Regions from separate parts of the Ensifer sp. ENS03 genome, predicted to be linked through region 3. Evidence: riboswitches for the same ligand, from Rfam matches in the RefSeq annotation. Region 3 holds a riboswitch; each other region holds the start of a gene.
The links. Region 3 has a riboswitch for cobalamin ahead of IB263_RS11025 (CbtB-domain containing protein). Riboswitches for the same ligand answer to the same signal wherever they lie in the genome.

Region 1 (7,851 bases), 730 kb from region 3:
ACGAGCTTTCGGGCTGGCTTTGGGAAGACTACGGCTTCTCCTGGATCATCTTCACGGATCCGGCCCGCACCGTTTCGACGGCGCTCAAGGACGGCGCATCGGTTCCGGCAGAGGTGGCCCGCGTGCCGCTCGACGAGGTCGACGATCTCGTAGACGAAGCCAAGCGCCGCTACGACAATGCGCTCAGGAACAACGACGGCACCTACAATCTCGATGTCACGACGCCGGATGCGCAGTCCGTGATGCCGGCCGTGCCCGGCATCCACGCGGTGGACCTGCGCGAGATCGGTGGGCGGATGAGCGTTGCCGTGGTGCAGGCGGTCATCCCCGAGACATTGGTGGTTCCGGCGGGACGGCGCGATCCGGTGCTGATGGTCGCCGTTCGGCCGGTCACGCCGAAAATGACGCGCGAGATCGCGGCACGGCTGGGTATTCGCGGGCTGGCCTTTGTTCCGCTCAACGAGCGGCCTGCAGGCAGTGCCTATGCGTCTGTCGGGCGCTGCTCCGATTCGTCCTGTCTCGTGGCAGCCTGGGTGCCGAAATCGCCCGGTGGGTTCGTCCGCGCGGAGCTGTTGCCGAGCGTCATTATCATGGCGATCGTCGCAGCACTGCTGATGGCCTTCGTGGCGCTGCGGTTCTCGACGCTCTTTGCCGCCCTGCAGCAGAGCGAGGCGCTGAACCGGCACCTTGCCAAGCACGATCGCCTGACGGGGCTGATGAACCGCAGCGGCTTCGACGACATGCTGGCGGCGGCCCTGTTGCGGGCATCGACGCATCCGTTCACGCTCGTCTATGCCGACCTCGATGAATTCAAGGAGGTCAACGACCGCCACGGCCACGCCGCCGGCGATGCCGTGCTGGTGGCCATGGCCGAACGCTTTCGCAACCGGGCTGGCCCGAAGGGCACGGTCGCGCGGCTTGGGGGTGACGAATTCGCGGTCATTCTCGGCGATTGCAGCGAGGCCGACGCCCGCAGCCTGACGGCCGGCCTGATCGCCGACGCGCAGACGCCGGTCGCTTTCGAGGGCCAAATGCTCGTCGTCGGCGGCAGCGCCGGCATCGCCTTTGCGCCGCGGCATGGCCTGACGGCGCGCCAGTTGCTGCTGGCTGCGGACGAAGCGCTCTATCTGGCCAAGCGGCGCGGTCGCAACCGCTTCGAAACGGCGGACGACATGGTGTTGCCGGCCGAGAAGAACGACGGCCAGTCGGCGGCCTGAACGCTACCCGCGGATCGGCAGCAGCGTTACTCCGGAACATTGTAGGGCGTGATCACCACCACGGCGGAGAGCTGCGGGCCGATTGCCGGCGCCTGGGCGCCGGGCCGCAGCATCATCGTGCGAAAGGCGGTGCGCGCATCGGTCCTGAGGTCGTGATGCAGCACGAAGTGAATGCGCCGTTCCCGCAACAGCGCCAGATTGTCCTCGTCGAGATCATGGGCGATGTAGAGCGCGCAGTGACGTTCGAGACGCTCGAAGGCTGCAAGGACGGAGCGATTGCCGCCACCGATCGAATAGGCCGCGTTGATATCGGGATTGGCCGAGAGCGCCGCGTGAGCCAGGCGGCCGGTTTCGCTGTCGCGGCCGTGGCCTTCGCTGATCTCGACGATCCGGATTGCCGGATAGCGCTCGCGCAACACCCGGCGAAAGCCGATCTCGCGTTCCTCCTCACCACGAAAGCGGCCGCTCGAAAGGGTCACCAGCACAGTTGCCGGCGCGCCGGAAAAGCGCTCCCCGAGGAGGTAGGCGGCCGTTTCGCCCGCCGCCCGGTTGTCGGCGCCGGCATAGGCCGTCCGCTGGGAATGGGGCAGGTCGGTTACCAGCGTCACGACGGGCGTGCCGCCCATCTCGAAACGGGCGACTGCGGCGACGATCTCGGGCACGTCCGGCGCCTTCAACACCAGGCCGTCGGTCCCGCGCAGCCGGATTCGGTCGAGCAGTTGCACGATCTCCTGTGGGCGCATCGTCTCGGCGAAGTGGAACCGGCAGCGAAAGACGGTGGGCGCGAAGGTCATCGCCTCGCTCTCGAAGGCGCGACGCACCGCATCGGTGAAGCGTTGTGGCGACTCCATGACGATATCGATCGCAAACTTGCACCCCTGGATGTCGAGGCCGGCCTGCTGCTTCTCCAATTCCTCGATGGCTGCGCGAACCCGGGCCTCCGTCTGGCGGCGCACGCCCGGCCGCTCGTTGAGCACGCGATCGACGGTCGCGGTGCTGAGCCCGGCCTGAAAGGCGATGTCCTTGACCAGAAACGGATGGGCCATCGCCTTGCTCTCCTGATGGATTTTTGATGGATTCTTGCTCTATATCATGTTTTGCCGCCGCCTATAGTCGTGTTCATCAGGATGTTCCAGAGGAGGAAACGCGATGAAGACCGACAACAAAGCGCGCCAACGGATCGACCGCGTCTGGCTCACCGAAGAGGCTTGCGATCTCGAATCGTTCCGGGCGGAAGTCGAACGCCAAACCAGTCTGTCCGACTACCCCCATGCTGCCGGCTGCGAAAAGAATATCCTGATCTATGACAGCGCCGCGCTGATTGCGGCGTGCGGCGATGCCGAGGCGCGGCGTTCTGTTTTGGCGGAGATCTGCGAGGTACTGGCGACCGGGCCTGGCGTGGCGGTTTTCAAGCGCGCCTTTGCCGATACGACAGCAATCGACGTCGCAAGCGGGGTCTTTGGCGCCATCATCGAAGAGCAACATCGCAGCAACAGCGGCGGCGGCGATCACTTCGCCAAACCCGGCGCCAATGACCGCATCTGGAACTCGCTGGAAAAGCACTGCCTGAACGCGCCGGAGAATTTCGCCTCCTATTACGGCAATGCCGTCATAGCGCTCGTCAGCGAGGCTTGGCTCGGGCCGAACTACCAGATGACGGCGCAGGTCAATCGCGTCAATCCTGGCGGTGCGGCGCAATCGGCGCACCGCGATTATCACCTCGGCTTCCAGACTGCGGCCGTGATCGAGCAGTATCCGGCGCATGTGCACAGGCTTTCACCGGTGCTGACGCTGCAGGGGGCGGTTGCCCATTGCGACATGCCGCTCGAAAGCGGACCGACGCTGTTCTTGCCCTATAGCCAAACCTATGTGCCGGGCTATCTGGCGCTCAACCGGCCGGAATTCCGCGCCTATTTCGACGCACACCACGTGCAGCTTCCGCTCGAAAAGGGCGACGTTGTCTTCTTCAACCCGGCGCTCTTCCATGCCGCCGGCACCAACCGCTCCCGGGATATCCGCCGCGTGGCCAACCTGCTGCAGGTGTCTTCGGCCTTCGGTCGCGCAATGGAAACCGTTGACCGACTGACCATGAGCGCGACGCTCTATCCGGCCTTGCGGGCCTTGCTGGCGGGCGGGACGCTGACGCAGGCGGAAGCGGCCAACGCGATCTCCTCCTGTGCCGAAGGCTATTCGTTCCCCACCAATCTCGACCGGGATCCGCCACTCGGCGGGTTGGCGCCGAAGACGCAGGCGCAGTTGATGCGCGAGGCGCTCACTGCGGGGACGGGCGAACAAGAGTTTCTCTCGGTGCTGGAGGCGCAGGCGAAGCGCAAGCTGAGCTGACGAGCGAGTTACAATTTGACAGGCTCCCGGTGTGTTTTAGCCGGGAGCCGCAGCCGTTTCAAACGATCATTTCCGAGGGAGGAATTCGATGAGTGGACAATTGCAAGGCAAGATCGCCATCGTCACCGGTGGTACGCAGGGACTGGGCGCGACGATTGCTGGCCTTTTCGCCGAGCGCGGCGCTGAAGGCATCGTCATCTGCGGCCGCAACGCCGCCAAGGGGCGGGCGAAGGCCGAGCAGATCGGCAAGTCAAGCGGTGCGAAAGTTGTCTATGTCGAGGCCGATCTTGAAAAAGTAGAGGACGCCCGCAAGGTGGTCGCCGCTTGCGACGCGGAATTCGGCCGGGTCGATGCGCTGGTCAACGCCGCAGCTATCACCGACCGTGGCACGATCCTCGACACCACGCCCGAACTCTTCGACCGCATGTTCGCGATCAATGTGCGCGCGCCGTTCTTCCTGATGCAGGAGGCGGTGAAGATCATGCGGCGGGAGAAGACCGAGGGCACGATCGTCAACATCGGCTCTATGTCGGCGATGGCCGGCCAGCCGTTCATTGCCGCCTATTGTTCGTCGAAAGGCGCCCTCGAAACGCTGACCAAAAACACGGCTTATGCGCTTCTTCGCAACCGCATTCGCGTCAACGGGCTGAATATCGGCTGGATGGCGTCCGAAGGCGAAGACCGCATCCAGCGCGAGTTTCATGGCGCGGCGGCCGATTGGCTCGAAAAGGCGGCGGCCGGCCAGCCTTTCGGTCGGCTCGTCGATCCGGCCGAAGTGGCGCGGGCCTGCGCCTATCTGTCGTCGGCCGAGTCCGGGCTGATGACCGGATCGGTGATTTGCTTCGATCAGTCGGTCTGGGGCGCCTATGACGGTTCGCCACATCCGGTCGCTCCGCTTTGAGGTGGAGGTAAACGACTAAGCTCGACAGTAGCCGGCGGAAAGTGGCGTGCCATGTCCCGGCCGGGTTGGCGCCGCTTGTCTTTCTCAAACGGCTGTGCACTTAGTGCCGTCGTCAGGTGCCCGCGAAAGCGGGAGAATCGGGAATCCGGTGTCATTCCGGAACGTGCCCAACGCTGTGACGGGGACGATCGCCTCTAAGAGAGCCTTGAATTGATTCAAGGTTTTGCCACTGGATCTTCAAGCGATCTGGGAAGGCGAGGTGATCGGTTGAACCGAAGTCAGAAGACCGGCCTGGCGAGATAGACCGAACCCCGCGTGGACGGCGGGAGGTTTTCGCATTGTTGGGGATCGAACGATGCTGACTGAACCGAAGGGCGGCCTTGCGGCTGCCGGCGCCTTTTCGTTGCCAGAGCGGGAGGCCGTCTACCGTGCCATCGAGACACGTCGCGACGTGCGCGATGAATTCCTGCCCGCGCCATTGCCGGATGATCTGATCTTGCGCCTGCTGGCCGCTGCGCACAGCGCCCCGTCCGTGGGCTTCATGCAGCCGTGGAACTTCGTGCTGGTGCGGGCGGAAGAAACGCGTGAGCGCGTCTGGCATGCGTTTCGCCGCGCCAATGACGAGGCCGCGCTGATGTTCGAGGCGGAACAACAGGCCAAGTACCGTGCGCTGAAGCTGGAAGGCATCCGCAAGGCGCCGCTCAGCATCTGTGTCACCTGCGACCGCACGCGCGGCGGTGCCGTCGTACTCGGGCGCACCCACAATCCGCAGATGGACGTCTATTCCACCGTCTGCGCCGTGCAAAACCTCTGGCTTGCGGCGCGGGCCGAAGGGGTGGGCGTCGGCTGGGTGAGCATTTTCCACGAGGCCGAGATCAAGGCGATTCTCGGCATCCCAGATCATATCGAGATCGTTGCCTGGCTCTGCCTCGGCTATGTCGATCGCCTCTATCAGCAGCCGGAACTCGCCGTGAAGGGCTGGCGCCAGCGCCTGCCGCTCGACGAGCTGGTTTTCGAAGACGGATGGGGACGCAGCAAGGAGAAGGCGTAAGGCCTCGTCCGATCAATTCTGGACCGGCTGATAGGCCGGTCCCTTCGGATGCTTGAGGTCGATGGCGGTTTCTTCCTGCGGCAGGTAGGTCGGGCCGACGACGCGAACCTTGTTCTTCGACGGATCGTAAGGCCGCTCTTCGGCCGGCGCCTTGGCGGTATTGCTCGCCGCTTCCGGCTTCTTGGTCTCGATGACGATGATCGACGACTGGTCGTCACCGATCTTCGTTCCGTTTGCCTTCGGTGTGGTCGAGGCGGTCTGGGGTATCTGGCAGCCGCACTGGCCGGGTTTTCCGACAGCGCGGGTGCGATAGGCAAAGGCGTTGGGCATTTCGGTATAGGGACGGCCGGTCACGGCCGAGACCATCTTGTCGCTCTCTTCCGTGTTGAGGTCGTGAAAATAGAGCTCGGTCTCAGCCCCCGGGCAGCGCGCCCGACAGGCCTGCTCGTCGCGCGGGAAATCGGCCGGCGTCGCATCTGAAGAAACCGGGAAAAAGGCGCCGTCGCAGGTGCGCACGCACATGGTTCTGAGCGTGCCGCTATAGTAGCGCTCCTGCGGCGCGTAGCCGTCTTCGCCTCGGCCGAGCATCGGGCCGTAGGCGTCTTCCGGCGGCAGGTCGGCAACGATGTTGCGGTGGCTTTCCGGCACGTCCGGTTCCACGCTTGCGAACTCCTCGCGGTCGCCATAGCAACCGTTGATCTCCAGCGCGGCAAGGATGCGGCGCCGGCTGTCGTCGCTGCCGCCGGCGACGATCTGCTCGCGCTCGGACTTCAGCATGCGCAGATTGTCTTCCATCTCGGCGATCAGGCTGTTGAGGCCGTAGCAAGTGTCGGGGTCGCCGCCGTCGAAGCCAATGGCGTTGCCGCCACTGCAACCCGCGCGGCGGCGGTCGTTCTTTGCCCGCCGCAGCTCGATATTCTGCCGCGAGATCGCGCTTGCGTAGTCGCGCGCATCGGCATTGCTGGCGACGTAGTCAGGCAGTTGCGCGAGCCGCGCGTTCAGTCGGTCGCAGGCCGTCGATGCCAGTGACGGACCGGCACCGATCAGAACCAGAGGCACAAGGGCCGCAGCGACGTGTTTCATGCGCGTGAACACGGGCGAAAGTCTCTTCCTGTTGCCAGGTCGGCGCCGACCTTCTGCGGGTTGCTGCCAGCGGCATTCCTGTTTCGCCTCCATCATAGAGCTTGTCGGTGATCGTGCAACGACAAGCGACGGTTTGCGTTAACAGCGCAGATCGACTGACGCGCTTAGGCGGCGCGGGCGGTTTCCAGCGACATCGGACGTTCGAGCACGGTACCTTCGATGGCAGCGACCGCCTTCATCCGCGTGAGCAGATCCGGCGTTACTTCCCAAGCGACGGCAACCGCGAAAACGGAGCCGATGCGATGCGGTTCGGCGATACGCTCGCCCGGGCATCCCATGCGCCGGAACATGCGCTCCAGGAACACATCCGTCACCGTGACGATGTGGCTGATGCCGGAAGCAAGGCCCAGCTCGCCGACGCCGCACATCAGTTCGGCGGCCGCGACCGTCACCTGGTTCGAGGCGCGGTCCTGCGAGATCTCGGGCTCGATGCAGAAGCGGCTGGATTCCCAGACCGAAGCGCTGCGGATTTCCGGATTATCGCCGAGCAGGATCGGGAAGGTATCGTCCAGCATGTTTGGGCCGAGTGTCGGCAGGAGGCGAAGCGCGCCGCGCAGCCGGCCGGTATCGGGCGCATAGGACAGGACGTAGAGCGGGTTTGCCTGGTCGTAGTTGTCGATTTCCCAGTCGCCTTCGGTCTGCACGTCCCATTTCAGGAAGTCGTGGAAGACGCGCTTGCGCAACCGGAACATGTCGTCGACGGCCGCCGGGTGTTGTGCGCGGGTCTTTCCGTTCAGGATCCTGATCATCGTTTTCTCCATCCGAGTTTGGGGATGGGGCGATGCTGTCAGGCTCGCGGCGGTTGCGTAACTGTCGCTAGCGACAGTTCAAATGCGCGATATTTGCCACTAGATTTCGAGGGGTTTCGGTGGAGGCGTATTGTCGGGTGTCAAACGGAGGGTATCAGAGCGTGTCGTACGGCCTGTGCCACAGCCTGAGTGTTGGAAACGACATTCAGCTTGCGTCGCGCATTGGTCATGAAGAAGCGCACGGTGCGCTCGGAAATGCCGAGGATCGTGGCGATTTCCCAATAGCTCTTGCCGGCGGCGGCCCAGGTCAGGACCTCGGTCTCGCGGCCGGTCAACCGCATCTCTCGGGTCGAAATGCTGCCGGCCATGGCGCCGTGCTCCAGCATGGCGGCATGGAAGAGATTGGCGGCCAGCTGGAAATCGCGCAGGTGATGGCGGCGATAGGTC
Region 2 (7,851 bases), 500 kb from region 3:
TCGCCTGCACCGACAGGCCTTCCGCCTCGCCGGTCAGCGCATTGATGGCACCACGTTCGGCCATCAGCCGCTTGCGCTCGGCCGTCACAATGTCGGCTTCGGGCGGTTGCCCCTCGGCCGGCGGATCGCCAAGTTCGGTCAGCCGCGCCTTGATTTCGTCGAGGCGCGGGCGGGTCGAAACCGAAACGCCGATGATCTGTTTGGCGAGCGCGTCGACCTGAACCTTGAGGTCGGCAAGCACGATGTCGTCGTCCTTGGCTTTCTCGACCCGTTCGGTCAGTCCCTTCAGTTCCTCGTCGGCCTTGGTCAGCTGCTCGGCCGCCTGGCTCTGGGCCGGCGGCGTCGCATCCGCCGGCAAGGCATCGGCCGCCGGCTGGGCATTCTGGGCAGGCTGTGTGGTTGTCGCCGCAGGTTCCGTGGCACCGGGGGTCGCCCCGTTCTCCGCTGGCTGCGCCTCCTGCGCCGGCTTGCCGGCAGCAGGCTGGGCGGCGGTCTGGGACGATTGTGCCCCTTGCGGCGATTGCGCCGGCTGTGCCGATTTCTGGCCCGCCTGCCCGTTTGCCTGTGCGGTTTGTTGCGCTGTCGGCTGCGCCGCCTTCTGGGCCATGACCGGGCCGCCCACGGCAAGCGCCAGCAGGCAGACGAGAATGGCGGGCAGTTTTCCGACAGAACGCAATTTCATGATCCTTGCAGATTGAGACCGTGGTCCGGAATCGCTCCGGCCGTCTTCACGTTTCGATGTGAATACGAAAGACGGCGGAAAGATGCAAAGAACGGCGATAAATCCCCGTCAGCGCCCGCTTTCCCGTTAAAAACCGGCGCCGGGCTGCGCCAGATAGGCAAGTTCGGCCTCCGTCGAGGGCCGCGCCAGGAAGGCGTTGCGATGCGGGAAACGACCGAACTGCTCGATCACCTCGCGGTGCCGGATGGCATAGTCGAGATAATCGGCATCGCCGAGCTCGGTAAAGAGCTTCACCGACATGGTCTGGTCGGTAAGGTTTTCCGAATGCTCGAAGGGCAGATAGACGAAGGCGCGCCATTCCGGCTTGATCGCCATGTCGGCACCGGCGCCAACGGCGAGCTTGGCCTCGTGCAGTGCCAGGCAATCGGTAGCAAAGGCGAGCGGCGTGCCGCGAAACATGTTGCGCGGCATCTGGTCCAAAAGCACGATCGCCGCCAGCCGGTTTTCCGGGCTCGCGCGCCAGATCTCGTCGACACCACGGGCCAGCGCCAGGTGCGACGCCTGGAAGCGGCGGATACAGGACTGGTCGAGTTCGTGGCTCGTCCCGAACCAGTCGTCATAGGTGAGTTCGCCAAACCAGAAATTCAGAACGTCCTGCGGCGTGCAGATGTCAGCTTCGTTCGCCATATGCTCCTCATGCGGGCCAATCGCCGATCCCTCGGCTGCGCTAACACATAGGCCGGAACCGGCCCTTGTCCATAACGTGTTCCTACCCGCCTTACGCGCGTCGCTTCAGGATGGCAATGAAGGCGATACCGCCGACGAGCCCGGTGACGACGCCGATCGGCATGTCCTCCGGCGCCATGATGACGCGGGCCGCCAGATCCGCAAGGATGAGCGTCAGCGCCCCGAAGAAGGCCGAGAGCGGAATGACCCGCACGTTGTCGCTGCCGGCCAGAAGCCGCACGAAATGCGGCACCATCAGCCCGACGAAACCGATCGCGCCGGAAAAGGCGACCATCACCCCGGTCAGAAGTGCGGTGACGACGAACAGCGTCAGCCGGAAGCGGCGCACGGGAATGCCGAGCGTCATCGCGGTTTCGTCGCCCATGGCGAGCGCATTGATTTCGCGCGCCCGGATCATCAGCCAGCCGAGGGACGCGAAAAGCACCACGCCGGGATAGACGAGCTGCGACCATTGCGCCAGGCCAAGACCGCCGAGCATCCAGAAGATGACCGTATGGGTCGCCCTCGGGTCCCCAAGGAAAATCATGAGGTTGCCGACGGATGTCAAGACGAAGGCGACCGCGACGCCGGCCAGCACGAGACGGTCGGCGCTGCTGCCGAGCACGCGGGAGACGAAGGCGACGAGCACGGTTGCGAGCAGCGCGCCGGCAAAGGCAAAGAGCGGCACCGTGGCAAGACCGAGGATCATGCCGGTGTGCAGCAGCGCCACGATCGCGCCGAGCGCGCCGCCGGAGGAAACGCCCAGCAGATGCGGATCGGCAAGTGGATTGCGCGTGACCGCCTGCAGCACGGCGCCAGTCAGCCCCAGCCCGGCGCCGACGAGGCCCGCCAGCATGACGCGCGGCAGGCGCACGTCCCAGACGATGCTCTCGCGCCCCGCCGACCAGAAAGCCTCGACGCTGCCCGGAGAAATCTTGCTGGCGATGATCGACCAGACGGTCGCAACCGGAATCGGCGCCGAGCCGAGCGATACGCCGGCCGTGACGGTCAAGGCCAGCAGCAAAAGCGCCGCCATGAGACCGGCACCCGCCTTCAGCGCCCGTGCCGGCGCTAGGCGTGAAACGGCGACGGAACCAGGCGACGCATCCTCAGCCAGCATCGCTTACAGGCCCTCGCCCTGAAAGGCCTTGGCAAGCCTGGCAATGGCGTCGATGTTGCGCGGGCCTGGCGTCGCCTCGACATAATCGAGCACGACGAAGCGATCGTTCTTGACGGCATCGACATTCTTGAAGGCCGCATTGTTCTTCATGAAGGCGATCTTGTCCTCGGCCTTCACCTCGCCGTAGTTGACGATGACCACCACTTCCGGGTTGCGCTCGATCACCGGTTCCCAGGAGATTTCCACCCAGCTCTTTTCCACGTCGTCCATGATGTTGGCGCCGCCGGCGGCCTCGATCATCGCCGTCGGAATGCCGAAGCGGCCGGAAGTAAACGGCTTCTCTTCGCCGGAATCATAGACGAAGACCCGCGTCGGGTTAGCCTTGCCGGCGGTCGCCTTGGTGATTTCGGCAAGCTGGCGGCGATAGCCGTCAACCAGCGTCTCGGCGCGATCCTCGACGCCGAAGATGCGGCCGAGATTGAGAAGATCGACGAACATGTCGTTCATATCAGGCTTCTGCTTGGCCATCACGTGGATGCAGGATTCGGTCAGCTCGTAGACGCCGATCTTGAAGGGCGCCAATGTCTCGGGCGTGACCTCGCCGCCGACCTTCATGCCGTAGTTCCAGCCGGCAAAGAGGAAATCGGCATCGGCGTTGAGCAGCACTTCCTTGGTCGGATATTTCTCCGAAAGCTCCGGCAGTTCCTTGACGCCTTCGCGCAGCTTCTCGTCCAGCGTCTTCCAGCCGGAAACGCCGGTATAGCCGACCATGCGGTCCTGGAGCCTCAGCGCCAGCATCATCTCCACCAGGTTGACGTCGTTGGCGATCGCGCGCTTCGGCGCCGCGTCGAAGGTCACCTCGCGGTTGCAGCTCTTGACGGTGACCGGATAGGCGAGCGCCGGCGTGGCGGCGGCAAGCACGAAAAGAAGGGAAAATGGGGCAATATTGATCTTCATGAAATCGATCCCTGTCGAGGAAGTGAAAAGGAAAAGCGGGCGCCGCCGGCAGCGGCATTGTGAACGGTGGCGGTGACGCCGAAGGCGGCCGAAAGCTCGCCGGGGCTAAGCACCTCTTCGGGCGGGCCGAAGGCCGTCAGCCGCCCGGCGGTCAAGATCGCGACATCTGTCGCAAACTCGGCGGCGAGGTTGATGTCGTGCAGCGTCGAGACGATTGTCAGCTTCAGCGTCTGCAAGAGCTCGAGGATTTCGAGCTGGTGGCGGATGTCGAGATGGTTCGTCGGCTCGTCGAGGATGATGATGCGCGGTTCCTGCGCCAGCGCGCGGGCGATCAGCACCCGCTGCTTCTCACCGCCCGAAAGCGTCGAGAACTGGCGACCGGCAAGATGGGCGAGATCGAGATGCGCGAGCGCATGCTGCACCCGCTCGCGGTCGAAATCGTTCCAGCCGCTCAGGCCCTCCCGCCGCGGAATGCGTCCCATCATCACGACGTCGCGCACGCTGAAGGGAAAATCGCCGGGCATCTCCTGCAAGACGACGGCGATTGTCCTTGCCGCCTCGCGCGCTGAGATCGACCAGAGATCGACGCCATCGACCGAAACACGGCCGGCGTTCGGCTGCACCGCCCGGTAGAGGCAGCGCAGAAGCGAGGTCTTGCCGGCGCCATTCGGCCCGAGGATCGCAAGCCGGCTGCCGGCCGCGATCGCAAAGCCGATGTCGTTGACCAGCGTCAGGCCCGAACGCGGCCCCCAGCGAAGGCCCTCGACCGTGAGGGCTGCACCCGTTGCGTTGCAGCTCATGGGTTCGTTCCTCTGCGCGACCTCATTGGAAGTGCCCGCCAAGATCTTCGGAGACGAGCATCGCCGCGGGAATGCGGGCAAGCGTCTTGCCTTTCAGCCCGCGCGGCCGTTCCGCCGCCCGCGTCATGCCATCGCCACGCTCGGCATAGGTTGTGGCAAAGCGCACGAGATCGTCGATGTCCTCTTCCGGCGAGACGTCGCCGAAGAGATAGGTCGCCTTCCCCGTTGCCTGGAAGGCGATGGTGCAGGGCCGCGTGCAGGCCGCCATGCAGACCGTTCCGGCGATCGAGAAGTCGCGATCGAGCGGTGCGCCGAGCGCTGCGATGCTCAGGTTGAGCCGCTTGATCAGCTCGGCACCGGGCACGCATGGGCCGCCGGTGAAGCGGCAATCGGTGCAGACCGTTATCTTGTGCTGTCGGAAATTCGGCTCAGCCATTCCTGCCCTCCGCCGGACTGACGGCAAGAGATGGCGAAACGGCAAGAGGACGGAAAACCGTCGTATGAAAGCCAGTTCTTTTCCATCGGAACACCCCGTCCGTTGTGGTTGATCGGTTCGATGGCAGGTCTCCTGGCTCGCGGGTCGTGGCGCATCCACGTCTTCCCGGTCTTCGACCAGTGACATGGTGTGAATGCGCTTTCCGCTCACAGTTGCGGGGGCAGCCACGGTCTCGGCCCCATCAGGGTCGTCCGTTCCGTGTTCCCTTTTCAGCCGCTTCCGCATTGTCGCGGACGCAGCACCATCAACGCCTTCCTCGCATGAATCGGCAGATGAGACAACCGCACGACACAGGCGGGAGGGATCTATCAACATGCGGCGTTTCGTCATGCGAGATTTGTTATTAAATAACATTACGTAACGCAAGCCGAAAATTGGGCGCCGGACACAATCCGACGCCCGCGATAGCGACCACGCTAAAACACGTGCCGTGCTACCTCAGAACTCCGGCGGCAAGAGTTCGGCCGTCAGCGTCACCGCGACAGAGGCGTTGCCCGGCAGGTTGCGCACGCCGCAGACGGAGCGAACATGGCCAGCCCTTTCGCCAAAGGCGGCCGCCAGAAGCTCGGAAGCACCGTCGAGGACCTTCGGGTGCTCCAGGAAATCCTCAGTGCAGGCGACATGTCCCTCCAGCCGGACGATCTGGCGAATACGCTCGAAACGGCCGAGATGCTCATGGATCTGCGCCAGCGCGTTGAGCACTGCCAACTCTGCGGCCTTGCGCCCCTCGTCGATGGTCACATCGCGCCCGAGCAGCCCCGTATGCACGAAGCGCCCGTCCAGCAATGGCCCCTGCATCGAAACATGAAGCATCTCACCCGCCTCGATCACCGCGCGATAGGCGCCGAGCGGCCTCGGCGGCGTCGGGAGCTGAACGCCAAGTGCGCCGAGCCTTCGGATAACCTCGTCCATCATTGCTTCCCCTCCTCGTCACCTTACGAACCGGCCGCCTTGCGGAGACGACACCGCCTTTTTCTCAAGCCCTCGAAATTCTGCCGCCCCTATCGCAAGCAGCAAGACGCGCCGTTCCGTGCCCAGCAACTTTTCCAAGCATAACCAAGAGAAAACGCCTCATGCCTCACGTTGGGAGATAACGTTACGAATTACAACACCAGAGTTGAAGTGCCATCGCGATCCGGGCCAGTGCCGCGGTCTTGCGATCGAATGCGACCGACACATCGTGGCGGCCTCGATCCCCAACCCCAAGTAAAAACGCTGAAATGTAACATACGTTACGCTCACGTAACCCTATGCCCGTTGAGAATTTCGACGACCGAAGCGACAATTGCCGGGATTAAGATTGGGCATCGACAAGCCTCGGAAACAAGCTCAACTTAGCCGCGCAGATCCCGAAATGAAGTGACGGCAACTCAACTTTCAGAAGGGAATAGCATCAGTGAATCCCATTGATTTCTTCGTCGACACGCTTCGGACCTATCCGCCTGTCGCCGTCTTCCTCGCCCTCGGCATCGGCTTCCTCATCGGTCCGATCAAGGTCGCGGGGTTCAACCTTGGAAATGTCACCGCCACGCTGCTTGCGGGCGTTCTCATCGGACAGCTGGGTATCCAGGTTTCCGGCGACCTGAAATCCACCCTGTTTTTGATTTTCCTCTTCGCCGTCGGCTACGGCGTCGGGCCGCAATTCGTGCGGGGCTTGAGCACCGATGGACCGAAACAGATCGCCTTTGCGCTCTCCGTGCTGGTGCTGTGCCTCGTCGTTCCCTATCTCTGCGCGCTGATTGCCGGGCTGCCGCTCGGCTATGGCGCCGGCATGTATGCCGGCTCGCAGACGATCTCGGCTGCAATCGGGGTTGCGACCGACCAGATCAATTCGCTCGGGCTGACGCCGGAGCAGGCCAAGACCTTTGCCGACCAGATCCCGATCGCCTATGCGGTGACCTATATCTGGGGCACGATCGGCTCGGCGATCATCCTCGCCCAGCTCGGTCCCAAGCTTCTTGGCATCGACCTTCCGGCGGCCTGCCGCGAATACGAGGCCAAGCTCGGCGGTGGCAGCGAAAGCAGCGAGCCCGGCATTACCCGCGCCTATCACGACTTCGGCCTCCGGGCCTATCGCGTCGACGCGGCAAGCGGGCTCACCGGAAAACCGGTCAAGGACATCCTTCCCGGGATCCGCGTCTTCGTCGAGCGCCTGCGGCGCGGCGACCAGATCATCGAGGCCGATGGCAACACCGTGCTGCAGCCGGGCGACGTCGTCGCCTTTTCGGGCCGGCGTTCGCTGCTCGTCGAAAACCTCGACAACAAGCTGCTCGAGGTCGAGGACAAGGAGCTGCTCAACGCGGAAGCCGAAGTCCTCGATGTCTACGTGACCAGCAAGGCGCTCGCCGGCAAGACGCTGGCGGAAGTCAGCACCATGGATTGGGCGCGCGGCGTCTATGCTCGCAAGATCATCCGCTCGCTGGTTGAGATCCCGGTGCTGCCCGGGACGACGGTCGAGCGCGGCGACATCGTCACCATCGGTGGCGCGAAACGCCATGTCGAAGCGGCGATCAAGGCGCTCGGCTTTGCCGACCGGCCTGTCGAGACGACCGACATCGCCTTTCTCGGCTGGGGGCTTTTCATCGGCGCGATGATCGGTGCGCTGACGATCACGATCGGCGGCATCCCGATCGGCCTTTCGACCTCCGGCGGCGCGCTTCTGGCGGGCCTCGTGCTCGGCTGGCTGCGCACCACCTACCCCGCCTTCGGCCGCATCCCGTCACCGGCGCTGTGGCTGATGAACACGCTCGGCCTCAACATCTTCATCGCCGTCGTCGGGATCGGCGCCGGCCCGGGCTTTGTCGCAGGCCTGCAGGAGGTCGGCATTTCGCTGTTCATCTGGGGCGTGGTCGCCACATCGATCCCGATGATCGCCTCGGTGCTCCTCGGCCACTATGTCTTCAAGTTCCACCCGGCGATCCTGTTTGGCGCCTGCGCCGGTGTGCGAACGACGACGGCAGCGCTCGGCATGATCCAGGAGGCGGCCAAGAGCAAGGTGCCGGCGCTCGGCTACGGCATGCCCTACGCCATCGGAAACACGCTGCTGACCATCTTCGGCCTCGTCATCGTC
Region 3 (7,851 bases):
CGGCGACCGTTTGGGTGTAGTTGGCCTTCACTAAAGAGTGATTTTGCCGGGTCCTGCATGAGGCCGGATGTCGGACAGGAAAGGCGAAATGCCGCAGCGTACGGAAAATACTGAGCGATTTCAGATCGATCGATTGCAGCAGACGGCGTTCGGGTATTTCCTCGAACATTCGGATCCGGTCACCGGACTGATCGCCGACACCGCGTTGCCGGGCGCGCCGGCGAGCATCGCTGCGACCGGCTTCGGCCTTTCCTGCTATCCGATCGGCGTCGAGCGCGGCTGGCTTTCGCGCAGCGATGCGGCGCGGCGGGTGGCGACGACGCTGCGCTTCCTTGTCCAAAGCCCGCAGTCCCGCCACCGGCAGGCGACCGGCTATCGCGGCTTCTACCATCACTTCCTCGACATGCGGACCGGCGAGCGCACCTGGCAGAGCGAGCTTTCGACCGTCGATACGGCGCTGCTGATCGCCGGCTGCCTGACCGCCTCTGCATATTTTTCCGGTAGGGATGCGGACGAATGCGAGATCCGCGCGCTTGCCGATCGGCTCTATGCGCGGGTGGACTGGCGCTGGGCGCTCAATCGGGGCGACACGCTGACGATGGGCTGGCGGCCGCCGGGGCGGTTCTTGAAGCATCGCTGGCGGGGTTACAGCGAAGCGCTGCTGCTCTATGTGCTGGCACTCGGCGCGCCCGACCATTCGATCGAACCGGAGCACTATGCGGCCTTTGCCGAGGGCCATGACTGGATTCCCGTCGACGGCCGGCCGCATCTGCATGCGGCGCCACTCTTCATCCATCTCTTTCCGCAGGCCTGGCTCGATCTGCGCGGGCTTTCCGACCGGCCGATGCGGGAGCGGGGGACGGACTATTTCGAGAATACCCGACGCGCCATCGCCTTGCAGCGGGACCATGCGCGCTCCAATCCCGGCGGTTTCGCCGGATATGGCGAGGACCTGTGGGGCCTGAGCGCCTGCCATGCGCCGCGCGGCCGGCTGCGGCTTGCGGATGGGCGCCAGCAGCGGCTTTTCGGCTATGTGAACCGCGGCGCACCCTACGGCCTTGATGACGGCACGCTCGTGCCCTGGGCGCCGCTCGCCTGCCTGCCGTTCGAGCCGGACGCGGCGCAGGCCTCCCTCGTGCATATGGCAGACAGTTATCCGGGACTTCTGAGCGAAGGGCGCTTTCCCGGCGGCTTCAACCCGAGCCTGGCCGCCGGCGCAGGCCCGGAGGGCTGGATCGATGCGCGGGTCGTCGGTCTTGACCAGGGCCTCGTTGTCATGATGATCGAGAACTGGCAAAGCGGCCTTAGCTGGGCGCTGATGCGCAGCATGCCGGCGATCCGCCTCGGCCTTGAACGGGCGGGCTTCGACGGTGGCTGGCTGCAGGAGGGGGAAGGCGCGTGTGGTAATCCGCCCGCATCCCGCGCCAGAGGATGAGAATGGACGACGGAGACGGCATGCGCTTGAACGACCATCGGCCGACAGCGGAGACCGCGGCGTTTGCGCCGCAGGCGCTGGCCGTCGCCGACCATCTGCGTACCCAGTTTCCCGAGGCTGCCGTCTCGCTCGGGCCGGCGGCCAGTGATTTCAGCGCGCCGGGCGACTTCTGGGCTGCGGGCAGCGCTGGCCTTGAGGCGGGGCTCGCCTATCAGGATTTCTTCGGGGTCGGCATGACCGACCGGATCCGGGCGGCGCATCTGATCGCCTTCTATAGCCGCCAGCTGAGCGTGGTCCTTGGCGCGTTCCATCTCGGCGCCGGGTTGCAGGCGGAGGTGGCCGGCATTCGTTTCGAGGATTGGACGCGGCTTCACCGTGGCGTCGAAATCGCGGGCAAGCGCTATCATTTTCGCCTGCATCCGCCGGCCAAGGAGCGCCAGGGTGGCGAAGGCGCCAGCGCATTCGAACAGGGCTTCATCGCCCATCTGGCACCCGTCGTTGCGGTTCTGAAAGCGCGAGCAGGGCTGTCGAGCGGGGCGCAATGGCGGGTCGCGGCCGATGCCCTGGCCGGCGCGTTCCTGGAAATCGGCCGCGCGATCGGCGACGAGGCGCGCGGCATGGCCGAGGCGCTGGCGATCGTCAAACGACCGGGTTCGCGGCTCTACTCAGAGGAGCTCTGCTACGAGCAGATCGCGGCTCTCGATCCGGCAAGCGGCGCTCAGCTGTCGCGCCAGTATCGGATCCGTTGCGGCTGCTGTCTCTACTTCAAGACGGAAGGGGGCAGCTTCTGCGACACTTGCGTGCTGCTGGAGCCGGAAGATCGCCGCGCGCGGCTGGCGGCGCATCTCATGCAAAACGGCGGGACCTGAACCCCGCCGTCGCTTTGCTGACGATCTGTGATCAGTGATCACTGTGCCTTGACGAAGCGCTCGTTGATGAAGCCGGAGACGACGCCGAGCACGATCCAGAAGGCAAGCGTGGTGGCGAGTGCGGCAACCGCAAACTCGGCGCCGAGCACGGCCGGAACGTTGCTGGTGATATCGAGCGGCTGCGGCGCACCGTAGACATGGGGTGCTGCGATCAGCACCAGGCCTGCGACCTTGGAGACGATCTCCTCGCGCAGGACGACGAGATAGAGGCCGACGGCGGAGAGCGCCACTGTCACCAGCCACCAGGTCTGGCGGTCGCCGAGTTCGGCTGCCGGAAAGCCCGGCAGTTCCGGCGGCAGACCGATCGCCGGCAGCATGTGCACGGCAAGCCAGCCGCAGGCGCCCCACAGCGCGCCGTTCCTGAGCGTGATCGGGTAGCCGATCACCAGGCTGACGCCGGCGAGCAGCAGACCGAAGCCGGAACCTGTGACGAGGTTCGCCATCAGCGTGCCGGAGAAGCGGCTCATGCCGAACATGATGCCGCCTTCCTCATGCTCGCCCTCATGGGCATAGGCCGGGGTGATCGGCGACAAAGCGTCGAGGAAAGCGCCGAACGGCGACACGGCTTTGAGCGACGAATGCTGGTCGTGGTTTTCTGCGGCCGGCTGTGCCGCACCCGGCTGGGCGGCGGGCTGTTCGGTAGCGGCCGGTGCCTCGCCTTCGAATTCTTCTGCATGCAGGATCAGCGGTGTGACGCGCAGTTCCTGGGCGCCGGTCATGAAGACACCGGCAATCAATCCAGCCACGATCGCGGCCAGAAGCGTTCTGACAATCATCTTGAAATCCCTCGATAACGACAAAAGCCACGCCCTGTGGCGTGGTCCTTGAGCCTTCCCATTTTCCCTATGCTGCGGATGGCCTTCGCGCGCCGGAAAAACCGGGATGCGCGCAGGCCTCCATCCGGCTCGGGCCGGATGCGTTCAGGTCCGCAGATTGTTCGATGCGGAACGTTGTTCACGTTCCGGCGCATCGGTCAGTGGCAGGGGAAGCCGTAGGAGTGGCGGGTGTCGTGCGCCGTGTCGTGCAGCACTGCCGAGTTGGCAAGGCCGGCGCCAAAGACGAGGAATGCGCCGATGAAGAGCGCGATGACGCCAGCGGTCAGACGATCGCTGAGGGAGAGCGGGGTGCTCGAAATGGTAGACGTAGCCATGACAACCTCCGTGATGGCATCGGGAAATTCCCGGTTGGGCCCTATGCCCGTATCGAGTGGCAGGTTTCCTGGCTCACGGCGTTGGGCTCGATGCCCTCGATCTGCCTCGCCTTCCCAGCTCGGCCGCCCTCTCGCGGTCTTGCCAGTGGCTTCTTCCGGATCGCTCCGGAACGGTGGATCGACGTCGCTCTACAGTCGCGGGGTCGGCCGTGATTTGAATGCCCAGCTTGGGTCCATCCGTCACATTCCCGTTTACTCCCGAAACACGTTCGCGTCCCGGGAACCAATCGATCCCAGATGATTAGGATTGTGTCATGGAGTTGTCAATTGAGTGCGCGCCGCCGCGCGGTCCATCCGCGACAAAATCCTTGATGGTCATGCGTTTGTAGGCTTCGACGATCTGGTCACCCTCGGCCCGGTCGACCGAGACTGCAAGTCGCATGGTGCAGTCGCCGAGATGCATGATCAGGAAGGCGGCGCTGTCGATCTCTTCGCGCGGTGTCTCCGGCACAAGCCGGGCCCAGACATCGGCAAGCAGCTTTCCGCCGGCGCGGCTTTGCGCAAGATCGATCTCGCGCAGCGCCTTGTCGGCCTGCATCGCCGACCAGATGTCGCGCATGACCGGCTCGGCGAGGAACATGTCGTAGTAGATGTCGAACAGCAGCGAGAAGGCGTCGCGCAGTTCGGCTATCGACGTGACCTTGGCCAGTTCGGCCGCGATGCACTCGTTGCAGACCGCATTGTAGCGCTCGGCCAGCGTGCGCACGATTGCCGCCTTGTCGGGAAAGTACTGATACAGCGAGCCGATCGAAATCCCCGCCTTTTCAGCGACTTCGCTCATGCGCATGGCGTCGCTGCCCTTCTCCTGGATGAGCGCCGTCGCGCAGGCAAGGATCTGCTCGACGCGCTCGCGGCTGCGCTTCTGGCTCGGCGTCCGGCGCAGCGCAGGCTCGTCGTCAGCGGGAAGCGTGGCGGGACTTGCATCGGGAATCATGAGTAATGCTCACATTTTGACTTGACTCCTAAAATACGAGGATTTATCACATTTGCAAATGTGAGAGATGCTCATGTTTGTTGGTGGAACCTCAGGAGGAAACGATGTCTCAGAAAGTCACACTGGTTTTGGGCGGTACCGGCAAGACGGGGCGGCGGGTGGCCGATCGCCTTCGGGAGCGGGGCATAGCGGTCCGCATCGGCGCCCGTTCGGCGTCGCCTTCCTTCGATTGGACGGATGAGGCGACCTGGACGCCCGCCCTTGAAAATGTCGATCGCATCTATGTCTGCTACCAGCCCGATCTGGCGGTGCCGGGCGCCGCCGACGTCATCGCCAAGTTTTCGAGCCTTGCCGTTCGCTCCGGCATCAAACGGTTGGTGCTCCTGTCGGGCCGCGGCGAGGACGAGGCGGAAGCCTCCGAGCGTGCGCTGCAGGCCTCCGGCGCCGACTGGACGGTCATCCGGGGCAGCTGGTTCTTCGAGAATTTCGACGAAGGTTTCCTGGCCGACGGCGTGGTGAGTGGTTCGGTCTTCCTGCCGGTGGACGAGGTCACCGAGCCCTTCGTCAGTTGCGACGACATTGCCGACGTGGCGGTTGAGGCCCTTCTGGACGATGCGCATATCGGCAAGGTCTATGCCTTGACCGGCCCGCGCCTGATGACCTTTGCCCAGGCCGTCGCCGAGATCGCCGCGGCCGCCAACCGTCGGATCTCTTATCAGGCCATTCCGGTTTCCGACTTCGCAGCGCATCTCAAGGCGGACGGCGTGCCGGATGACTATGTCGAACTCATCCGCTATCTCTTCACCTCGGTGCTCGACGGACGCAATTCCAGCATGACGTCCGATGTCGAGCGCGTGCTTGGGCGGCGTCCGCGCGACTTTGCCGATTACGCCCGGGAAACCGCAGCAACTGGTGTTTGGAGTCTTGCCGCATGATCCCGCTGATCCCCGCTCTGGCGTTTGCCGCCGCGATCGGTTCCGGCCTGATGGCCGGGCTGTTCTTCATCTTCTCGGTTTGCATCATGCAGGCCCTGTCGCGGCTGCCGCCGGAGCAGGGGATCGCCGCGATGAACGCCATCAATGTCGTGATCCAGAACCCGATCTTCCTCAGCGCCTTCATGGGCACGGCGCTGCTCGCCCTGGCGCTCGTCGTCGTCGCCTTCATCTCGGGGGGCGAGGGCAGGTGGTGGCTTGCCGCCGGTGGCATTGCCTATGTCGTTGGCGTGCTGCTGGTGACCATTGTCTTCAACGTGCCGATGAATGACGCACTCGCCGCGGCAGCCCCCGGTCAGGCGGCGACCGATCTCTGGCGTGAGCGCTATCTGACCGATTGGGTCTGGTGGAACCACGTGCGCACATGGGCCTCGATCGGCGCGCTGGCGTTTTTCGTTCTCGGTTTCGCCCGAGCCTGACGAAAAGCGCCGGCAAGTCGATCCTTGCCGGCGCCTGCACGCGTCCTGACCTTCAAGCCCATCCCGCCGTCAGGGCTTCGGAATACGCGCGTCGTATTGCGCTTCAAGGTCGGCAAACTTGCTCCAGAAGGCTGCCGGCTTTTCGCCTTCGAGCAGAGCGCGCAAAATGTCGAGGTGCACGTGCCAGCCGGCGGAGAAGCTGGTCATGACCGCGCGGTCGGCGATGCGCTTATGGGTGACGACGAGCAGCACCTTGTCCCCGCGGGGGCTGAGCTCGAAGCGGACCTCCGACGGGGTGCCGGTCTCTTCGTTCCAGGTATAGGCCAGTAGTCGTGGCGGCTCCCAGGCGAGCACGTGGCCGTAATTGCGCACCTCGCCGGCGTGCTCGGCGTATTTCTGCGGTGGCCGATCGTCCTCCGTCGTCAGTTCCGAATGGCGGAAGACGTGCTCGACCTCGGCCCCTTCCTTCGATCCGATCGTTCCGGACGCCATCCAGAGCCGGCGCTTGCTTTCCTCCGTCAGATAGGACCAGACCCGCTCGATCGGGCCGGGAAGCAGGCGCTCGATGCGCACCGCGTCCGGTGCGACGACACGGCCGTAGTCGGCGCCGGCAAAGGCTGTGGCAGACGAAGTCATGGCTTTTCCTCCGGATCAGTTTGGATTGTGGCGTCTTCGGCGAGAAGCAGCGCCTCGAGTGCGTCGATGCGGGTGCGCCAGAAGGCTTCGTAGTGGCGCATCCATTCCATGCCTGCATGCATCGGCGCGGCATCGAGCCGGCACACATGCGTGCGACCTTTCACTTCGCGGCGCACCAGACCTGCTCCTTCCAGCACCTTGATGTGCTTCGATGCCGCGGCCAGCGAGATCGAGAACGGCGCCGCAAGCTCGCCCACCAGTCTTTCGCCCTGCGAAAGGTCCTGGAGCATGGCGCGCCGCGTCGGGTCCGAAAGCGCGTGAAACACGGCATCGAGATGTGCGTTCTGATATTCAACCATATTGTTGAATATCCTCTCGCTCGACCTAATTGTCAACCGTTCGGTTGAATTTAAAAGAATCGCGAAAAGAGACCAGGCCGCGGTGGGTCGTCGTGGAGGCGCCGCCCCTTCCAGGCGGCAAGCGCATCGGCAAGATCGTCGGTCGGCACCATCTGGGCAAACTGTTCGCTTTCGACCAGCAGCCCCTCGGCGATCGACATGTTGAGGCCGCGGGTGACGGCGGTGATGATCGAGCGCACTGCAAGCGGGGAGTGGCCCATGATGCGTTTTGCCAGGTCACGGGCGGCCGACATCAGTTCCTCATGAGCGACGACGTGGTTGACGAGCCCCAGCTCCAGCGCGCGATCGGCCAAGAAATCCTCACCTGTCAGCAGCAGTTCAAGAGCGCGCTTGCGGCCGGCGAGCCGCGGCAGGCGCTGGGTGCCGCCGAAGGTCGGCGGCATGCCGAGCTTGATTTCCGGTTTGGCAAAACGCGCCCGGTCGCTGGCAACAGCGAGATGCACCGCTTCGGTGATCTCGCAGCCGCCGCCATAGGCAAGCCCGTTGACGGCGGCGATGACCGGTTTCGGGAAGGCTTCGAGCCGGGCCGTCAGGCCCTGGCCGCGACGGACGAAATCGCGCACGGCCGGGTTTACGCCCTTGGCCACGCTTTCCGAGAACTCATGAATGTCGCCGCCGGCGGAAAAGGCGCGGTCGCCGGCGCCGGTGATGATCACGGCGCCGACCGCGTCGTTCGCTTCGATCTGGTCGAGAAGGCTCATGAGCCGGTCGATCAGCTCGTAGTTCAGCGCGTTGAGTTTCTCTGGGCGGTTGAGAGTGAGGAGGGCGATGCCCTCGGAAATCTGCATCAGCACGGTGTTCGACATGGTTGCTCTCCGGCAGGTGTTGACGGGGAGAGGCTAGGTGAGGGAAGATGCCATGTATATTCACTAGTCGG

Region 1: another riboswitch for cobalamin. It lies ahead of bluB (5,6-dimethylbenzimidazole synthase); the one in region 3 lies ahead of IB263_RS11025 (CbtB-domain containing protein).
Region 2: another riboswitch for cobalamin. It lies ahead of IB263_RS08505 (DUF1636 domain-containing protein); the one in region 3 lies ahead of IB263_RS11025 (CbtB-domain containing protein).

Annotation. Positions count from the first base shown of each region.
Region 1 covers NZ_JACVAV010000002.1:145,977-153,827, reverse strand. The annotation lists gene IB263_RS07370 (diguanylate cyclase domain-containing protein) at 1-1,217, shown strand, start outside; gene IB263_RS07365 (LacI family DNA-binding transcriptional regulator) at 1,244-2,263, opposite strand; gene IB263_RS07360 (phytanoyl-CoA dioxygenase family protein) at 2,367-3,560, shown strand; gene IB263_RS07355 (SDR family oxidoreductase) at 3,649-4,461, shown strand; cobalamin riboswitch at 4,559-4,771, shown strand; gene bluB (5,6-dimethylbenzimidazole synthase) at 4,817-5,512, shown strand; gene IB263_RS07345 (DUF2865 domain-containing protein) at 5,525-6,595, opposite strand; gene IB263_RS07340 (acyl-homoserine-lactone synthase) at 6,760-7,404, opposite strand; gene IB263_RS07335 (LuxR family transcriptional regulator) at 7,545-7,851, opposite strand, start outside.
Region 2 covers NZ_JACVAV010000002.1:377,343-385,193, forward strand. The annotation lists gene IB263_RS08480 (mechanosensitive ion channel family protein) at 1-682, opposite strand, end outside; gene IB263_RS08485 (DUF924 family protein) at 809-1,369, opposite strand; gene IB263_RS08490 (iron ABC transporter permease) at 1,461-2,444, opposite strand; gene IB263_RS08495 (ABC transporter substrate-binding protein) at 2,532-3,485, opposite strand; gene IB263_RS08500 (ABC transporter ATP-binding protein) at 3,482-4,285, opposite strand; gene IB263_RS08505 (DUF1636 domain-containing protein) at 4,308-4,721, opposite strand; cobalamin riboswitch at 4,826-5,042, opposite strand; gene IB263_RS08510 (RidA family protein) at 5,220-5,696, opposite strand; gene aspT (aspartate-alanine antiporter) at 6,178-7,851, shown strand, end outside.
Region 3 covers NZ_JACVAV010000002.1:880,182-888,032, reverse strand. The annotation lists gene IB263_RS11040 (glucoamylase family protein) at 89-1,435, shown strand; gene IB263_RS11035 (ferric iron reductase) at 1,438-2,304, shown strand; gene IB263_RS11030 (CbtA family protein) at 2,343-3,140, opposite strand; gene IB263_RS11025 (CbtB-domain containing protein) at 3,338-3,514, opposite strand; cobalamin riboswitch at 3,555-3,817, opposite strand; gene IB263_RS11020 (TetR/AcrR family transcriptional regulator) at 3,816-4,508, opposite strand; gene IB263_RS11015 (NAD(P)H-binding protein) at 4,613-5,443, shown strand; gene IB263_RS11010 (DUF1772 domain-containing protein) at 5,440-5,919, shown strand; gene IB263_RS11005 (SRPBCC family protein) at 5,989-6,555, opposite strand; gene IB263_RS11000 (helix-turn-helix transcriptional regulator) at 6,552-6,914, opposite strand; gene IB263_RS10995 (crotonase/enoyl-CoA hydratase family protein) at 6,965-7,780, opposite strand.